Regions from separate parts of the Comamonas sp. GW821-FHT11H03 genome, predicted to be linked through region 3. Evidence: predicted binding sites of a transcription regulator. Region 3 holds the regulator's gene; each other region holds the start of a gene.
The links. The regulator FNR, encoded in region 3, switches genes on or off when oxygen is low (the NO sensors DNR and NnrR bind a similar motif). The targets are predictions, from matches to a motif close to TTGATNNNNATCAA.

Region 1 (2,197 bases), on a different contig from region 3:
GTGACCCAGGCTTTCGTCTGGATTGCGCCAACTGACCACAAAGGTGCGATGTCCCTGGCTGACGGCATAGCGAATGACGGAGTTGTCCGGTTGCAAGTCCAGAATGTAGAACTTGTTGATGCAGGGCGGCACCATCAGAAAAGGCTTCTCGAATACCTTGGCAGTCAGCGGCTTGTATTCGATGAGCTGGAACAGCTCGTTCTCGAAAACCACCGCGCCTTCGGTGGTCGCCACGTTCTTGCCCACGGTGAACAGGCTCTCGTCGGTCATGGAGACATGACCCTGGCGCATGTCGGCCAGCAGATTGGCAATGCCCTGAGCCAGGCTCTCGCCCTTGGTTTCCACGACCTTGTTGAGCGCATCGGCGTTCAGCGCCAGAAAATTGCTGGGCGCCATGGCCGCCACCCATTGCTCGACCGCAAAACGCACGCGATTGCGTGTTTTCTCATCACCCTGCACCGCTTCGGCCATACCGGTCAGCATGCGACTGCCCAGCAGGTAGTTGGCTGCAGCCATCGATGCAACGGGATTGGCGCTCCATTCGGGCTTGGCGAAGCGCTTGTCCTTGGCCAGCAGGTCCTGAACCTGCTTGGCATCCGCCAGCGACTGCACGGACTGCAGGTATTCCTGCTGCAACCCCTGCAGCTTGGGAGCATCGAACTGAACCGTCTGAGCCGAGCCGGCCGCCACCTGGGGCATGGCCGATTGCATAGCCTCCATGATGGAAGCCCAGGGGTTGGGTGCAGCGCCCAGACCCGGAATGGCGCTGAGCCCCATGGGAGCACCGGACTGCATCTGCTGAAGCGTCTGGAGGCTCTTGCCCCACTGCTCCTGCCAGAATTGTTGAATGGATTGGCCAGCCTGGCCCCAGCTCGGGTCAAAATTCATGCTTACATCCTAGTCAAGGCAAGCGACCGGCGATCTCAGGGTCTGGGGACGCTTGCGGAATCTGCAATACGGCTCACACGGCGGCATTGTCACCTATGTGCCAGGCAGTTCCGACAAGAAGCGACTTCATTTCGCCGTTATGAAGCTGTTTTGACACAAAACAACCCGGAGCCAGAATGCTTTCTGGCCCATTACAGAAGCTCCATGTACCTTATTGCCATTGCCTGGATGTACGTTGTCGTGATGATGACGATCGCCGAGGCCGTCAGCCCCGGCGGCACCCTGCTGGGTGCATTTTTCACCTTTGTGCTCTATGGTCTGCTGCCGCTTTCCATCGTGCTCTACATACTGGGCACGCCGGCCAGAAAGCGCCGCCTCAAAGCCCGACAGGAACAGGAAGCACTAGCTGCAAAACAAGCGCCCCCCAGCCCAGGCTCAGGCGTCGCGCCAGATGCTGGCAGCCAGCCGCCCGCTGCCGCCCAGACGGACGGCGTCGCGCCGGTGCGAGAAGAAACGTGATGCATTGCTGACCGTGCACCAGGGCAGACTGCCATCGTTGCCGAAGATTGCAGCAATGCCCAATGCAGCAAGCCGCAGACGTGCCAGCTGCGCCAGATCGGCCAGATATTTGGTGCTGCTGCCCGCTACAGGCACAAAGTGTCGTGCCGCATCGGCGTCATGCGCCATGAAGATATCGCGCACCTCGGAGCCCACCTCAAAGGACTCGGGACCTATGCACGGGCCTAGCCAGGCCTGGGTGCGAGCGGCAATGCGGGACGGCTTCATGTCGGCCGCTGAAAGCGATTGCTGCGCCTGTACTTTGCGGGAAAAAGACTCGAAAAGCATCTCCAGCACACCGCCGGGCAACGGCCCCTCGGACGGCTGTCTGCCGGGCGGCATGCCGGCCAAACCGCGCCAGCCCGCATGGGCCGCGCCCACGACCAGCCCCGAATCATGGGCCAGCAACACGGGCAGACAGTCCGCCACCATGACGGTGCAGACCACGCCAGCATCGTCGGTCACACACGCGTCGAAAGCTGCACCATTGGACTCGAGCACATTGCCGGCATCCAGCTCCAGCACATCCACGCCATGCACCTGCTGCAGGAACGCCGTGCAGGCACCGGGGGTGCGGGCCTGCAGCGCCGCGTTGAACAGTTCACGGTTGCGGCTCACGTGTGCGGGGTTGTCGCTCACATGGTCGCCCAGGTTCATGCTGCCCCAGGGTGCCTGACTGACGCCGCCCTCGCGCGAGGTGCAGATGGCATGCACGCCGGGCAGAGCCGGCCAGTCCGGAACCAGCCAGGAG
Region 2 (2,197 bases), on a different contig from region 3:
GGGCATCGAGCACTCTGCGATCGACCTCGATACGGCCTTGCTGCACCGGCAAAAGGCCGGCAATCTGCGCCAGCAACACGGACTTGCCGCTGCCGCTGGGACTCCACAGCGCCACATGCTCTCCAGCCTCTATCTGCAAAGACAGGGGGGCGAGCCGGGAGTCGCTGCCCGGCGCCTGAACCTCAAGGTCGGTAATGCAGACGGACACAGGCCGGACAGGCGATAAGGCTGCCTTTACCGGAAGCACCGGATCGACGAGATGCTGTGCACCGACAATCTGCACGGACTGAGCCTGCATGCTCTGCAAGGTCTGCAGTGCTGCCTCGCCGGCGGCCCTGTCATGCCAGACGGCCGAGAGATCGCGCAGCGGCTCGAAGAATGCCGGTGCCAGCAGCAGCACGAACATGGCCTGACCCAGACCGAGCTTGCCGCCCCAGGCGCCGAAATTCAGCGTGCCCAGCAGGTGAAAGCCTATGTAGACGGCCACCATGGCTACGCCCAGCGCCGAGAAAAGCTCCAGCACCGCAGAAGACAGAAAGGCAATGCGCAGCACGCGCATGGTGCGGGTGCGCAGGTCTTCGGCATGGTCACGCAGCCGCTGGCCCGTCAGCTCAACGGCATGCAGAGCACGCAGCGTGCTCAGGCCGCGCAGGCGGTCCAGCAAGAACGCGTTCATATGGCCCAGTTGCAGCATCTGCTCTTCGCTGGCCGCCTTGGCACGCCAGCCCACGATCGCCATGAAGAGCGGAATCAGCGGCGCGGCAACCATTAAAATTAGAGCCGCTACCCATGACTGCAAGGCCACGGCAGCCAGAATCACCAATGGCAGCAGACGCACACGCCACATCGCGCTCTGGTAACGCGCCAGCCACGGAACAATGGCCTCGGCCTGCTCGGCCATGGCGCTGGCGGCCTGACCCGAGGCTGGTCGGCTTTTGTCCAGCGGCGATGCCTGAGCCAGCGACTGCGCCACCCGTGCGCGCAAGCTGCTGAGCTGCGCGCGCGCTGCACGGTTGGCCAGCATGCCGCCATGACCTTCTGCCCAAGCTCGCAGCAAGCCCAGCAACAACACGCCCGCCGCCATGGGCCAGACGGCCGCCATGCCCTGACCATTGGCCATGAGTTGCACAGCCCAGGCCAGCAAGGCTGCCTGCGGCAGCCATATCAGCCCGGCAAACACCTGCCACACAGCACCCGCGCTGGGGCGACGGATGACGCTCGCCAACTGGGCATGTGCTGTATCGGTCCGATTGTCGGAGGAGGAAGAAGGGGTGTGTTGCATTTCTCAATTTTCAGTATTTACTGAAATTAACGGAATACTACTCTTCTTTTGACAATCATCATGACTTGATATGCAAAAGCCAATTGCAGGACCAGGCCTACATTGATACGCATCAATTCCGATGTGATTTAACAAGGGTTAACCCTTGATAAAGTCGTGCTTGAGCAACATCAAGCGAGCAAGCTGCCCATAAAAAACGGCGTCCGAAGACGCCGTTGGCACCAAAGATAGTGAACTGCCTCAGGCAACCAGCAGGCTTGCCTTGGCGTCGGCGTACTCACGCTTGAGGCGAGCCACCAGCTCCGCCGTGGACTGCACCTTGTCAATGACACCGATGCCCTGGCCGCAGCCCCAGATATCCTTCCAGGCCTTTTGCGCACCGCCGCCAAAGTTCATCTTGCTGGGGTCGGATTCAGGCAGGTTTTCCGGATCCAGACCGGCCGCACGAATCGAAGGCGCCAGATAGTTGCCATGCACGCCTGTGAACAGATTGCTGTAGACCACGTCGTCGGAGTTGCCCTCGACGATCGCCTGCTTGTAGGCTTCGACGGCGCGCGCCTCGTCCGTGGCAATGAAGGCCGATCCGATATAGGCAAAGTCCGCACCCATAGCCTGGGCCGCCAGAATCGAGCCACCCGTGGCAATCGAGCCGGACAGCGCCAGAGGACCGTCAAACCATTGGCGAATTTCCTGCACCAGGGCAAATGGACTCTTCACACCCGCATGGCCGCCAGCACCGGCTGCCACGGCGATCAGGCCATCGGCACCTTTTTCAATGGCCTTGCGCGCAAACTTGTTGTTGATGATGTCGTGCAGCACCACACCGCCCCAGCTATGCACGGCCTGATTCACATCTTCACGCGCGCCCAGGCTGGTGATGATGATGGGCACCTTGTACTTGGCGCAGACTTGCAT
Region 3 (2,197 bases):
GCAAGTCCTGGTGGAAGTTTGCCCATGTCTGGCTCATCATCGCCGGCCCGGTGATCGTGGTGATTGCCGGCTTTGTCACCGCATACATCGCACTGAGCAGGCCCGATCCCGTGATTGACCCTGACTACTACCGCCATGGCATTGAAATCAACCAACGCCTGAGCGAAAGTGAAAAAAGCATGGCCCCTGCAGTCACCGGCCGCAATCATGCGGCCACTCCAGTCAAGGACCATCCTCTGGATCGCTGAGCGCTCCGGTGCTTGCTCCGCCAAGGTCGCTTTTGCGGCCTTTTTTGTTGCCAATATCAAAATCAGAGCATGTTGCGCATGCTCCGTCTAACGTTGATGCAGAAGTAAATGGTTTTTCATTATCCGGATGGCGCAAGGTGCTACTGAAAAGAGAGTGATTCAGGGTTTCCCGCCATGGTGCATGCCCGCAGTCCTGCGTGAGCGGTCATCACCTTTGTGCAAAATATGGTCAAGCCCACAGCCCAAGGAGAATCAGGATGGATGCTCGACGCTGGATGTGGATTGTCTGGCCGGCCTTTCTGGCGGCGGCAATCATGGAGATGGTGGTTTTTGCCTTTGTGGACCCGCTGGATCTGCACTGGCTTGGTTCCCCCCTGGGCTGGTCGCGCCAGGCCATCTATACGGTCGCCTTTTTTGCCTTCTGGGTCGTGACCCTGATAGGAGGAGCGATGACGGTGATGCTGGGGCGCTCCGTCAGCGATCTCAATGGAGGCATCGTTTCCGAGCCTCTGCCCGAGTAATTCGCCCAGATAAAAAAGCCCGCTGTCCGCGGGCTTTGTCTTGAGAGCGTCTGCTGACTCGGCTCAGCTCTGGCATTGCTGGCTGTTGACGATGCGTTTGAGCGCCTCGGTATCCAGAATGCGCAGGTGGCGCTGCCTGACTTCCACAATGCCTTCCTCTGCAAATTTGGAGAAAGTGCGGCTCACGGTCTCGAGCTTGAGGCCCAGGTAACTGCCGATTTCTTCGCGCGTCATGCGCAGCACCAGCTCCGACTTGGAAAAGCCGCGTGCCGACAGACGCTGGACCAGGTTCAACACAAAAGCCGCCAGGCGCTCTTCGGCACGCATGCTGCCCAGCAGCAGCATCACGCCATGCTCGCGCACGATTTCGCGGCTCATGACCTTGTGCACATGGTTCTGCAGCGCCGTGACCTCGCGCGAGAGCTGCTCCAGTTTGTCAAACGGCATGACACAGACCTCGGCGTCTTCCAGGGCCACGGCATCACAAGTGTGGTGGTCGTTGACGATACCGTCCAGACCAATGATTTCGCCCGCCATCTGAAAGCCTGTGACCTGATCGCGACCGTCTTCGGTCGCCACGCTGGTCTTGAAGAAGCCGGTTCGAATGGCATACAGAGAGGTGAACTCTTCGCCATTGCGAAACAGCAGCCCACCGCGCTTGATCTTGCGGCGCGTGGCCACAACCTCTTCAATGCGCTCCATTTGTTCATCGTCCAGGCCCATGGGCATGCACAGTTCACGCAGATTGCAGTTGGAGCAGGATGCTTTGATGGTCTGAAGATTCATGGGCTTTTGCTACCGCGCAGACAGACACACAGTGGAGAGTCGCGCTGGTCATTGACCTCGTGGTTGAAGATGAGATGGATCAAATTGTCGCAGCACTTGCCTTGAGGTCTCTTGATTTTCATCAAGGACAGGATGATTGCCTTGGGGCACATTGCCAGTATTCGTTCCAAAACATGCGCTTTTGCCTATTTGGGGCATGATTTTCAGGATCTGATTTCCATTGAAATATGCTCCATGCAGAGTGTGGGCGCACCCTAACTCCCAGTTATGACCGCAGTCACGCCTGAGTTGCTGAGCCGCTTTGATATCCCCGGCCCACGCTACACATCGTTCCCAACAGCCGACCGTTTTGTTGAGGCTTTTGGTGCAGACGACTACATACTGGCACTCAAGCAGCGCAAGACGCATTCTGGCTCGCGCGCTTTGCCGCTGTCCGTTTATGTGCATGTGCCGTTCTGTGAGTCGCTTTGCTATTACTGCGCCTGCAACAAGATCGTGACCAAGCATCATGAAAAGGCTGCCGAGTATCTGGACTACTTGGGCCGCGAGCTGGCCATGCATACCGAGCACTGCGGCAAAGGCCAGCTCGTAAGCCAGCTGCATCTGGGCGGAGGTACACCGACCTTCTTCAGCGATGCAGAG

Region 1: AC1RTQ_RS09080 (PHA/PHB synthase family protein) is a predicted target of FNR. The motif match lies at 1,039-1,052, and genes of this name have one in related genera.
Region 2: cydD (thiol reductant ABC exporter subunit CydD) is a predicted target of FNR. The motif match lies at 1,385-1,398, and genes of this name have one in related genera.

What each region holds. Positions count from the first base shown of each region.
Region 1 covers NZ_JBXARF010000003.1:155,916-158,112, reverse strand. The annotation lists gene AC1RTQ_RS09080 (PHA/PHB synthase family protein) at 1-888, opposite strand, end outside; gene AC1RTQ_RS09075 (hypothetical protein) at 1,093-1,407, shown strand; gene AC1RTQ_RS09070 (purine nucleoside phosphorylase YfiH/LACC1 family protein) at 1,324-2,197, opposite strand, start outside.
Region 2 covers NZ_JBXARF010000013.1:108,294-110,490, forward strand. The annotation lists gene cydD (thiol reductant ABC exporter subunit CydD) at 1-1,282, opposite strand, end outside; gene AC1RTQ_RS22795 (NAD(P)H-dependent flavin oxidoreductase) at 1,523-2,197, opposite strand, start outside.
Region 3 covers NZ_JBXARF010000005.1:271,885-274,081, forward strand. The annotation lists gene AC1RTQ_RS13665 (FixH family protein) at 1-248, shown strand, start outside; gene AC1RTQ_RS13670 (hypothetical protein) at 506-769, shown strand; gene fnr (fumarate/nitrate reduction transcriptional regulator Fnr) at 833-1,555, opposite strand; gene hemN (oxygen-independent coproporphyrinogen III oxidase) at 1,823-2,197, shown strand, end outside.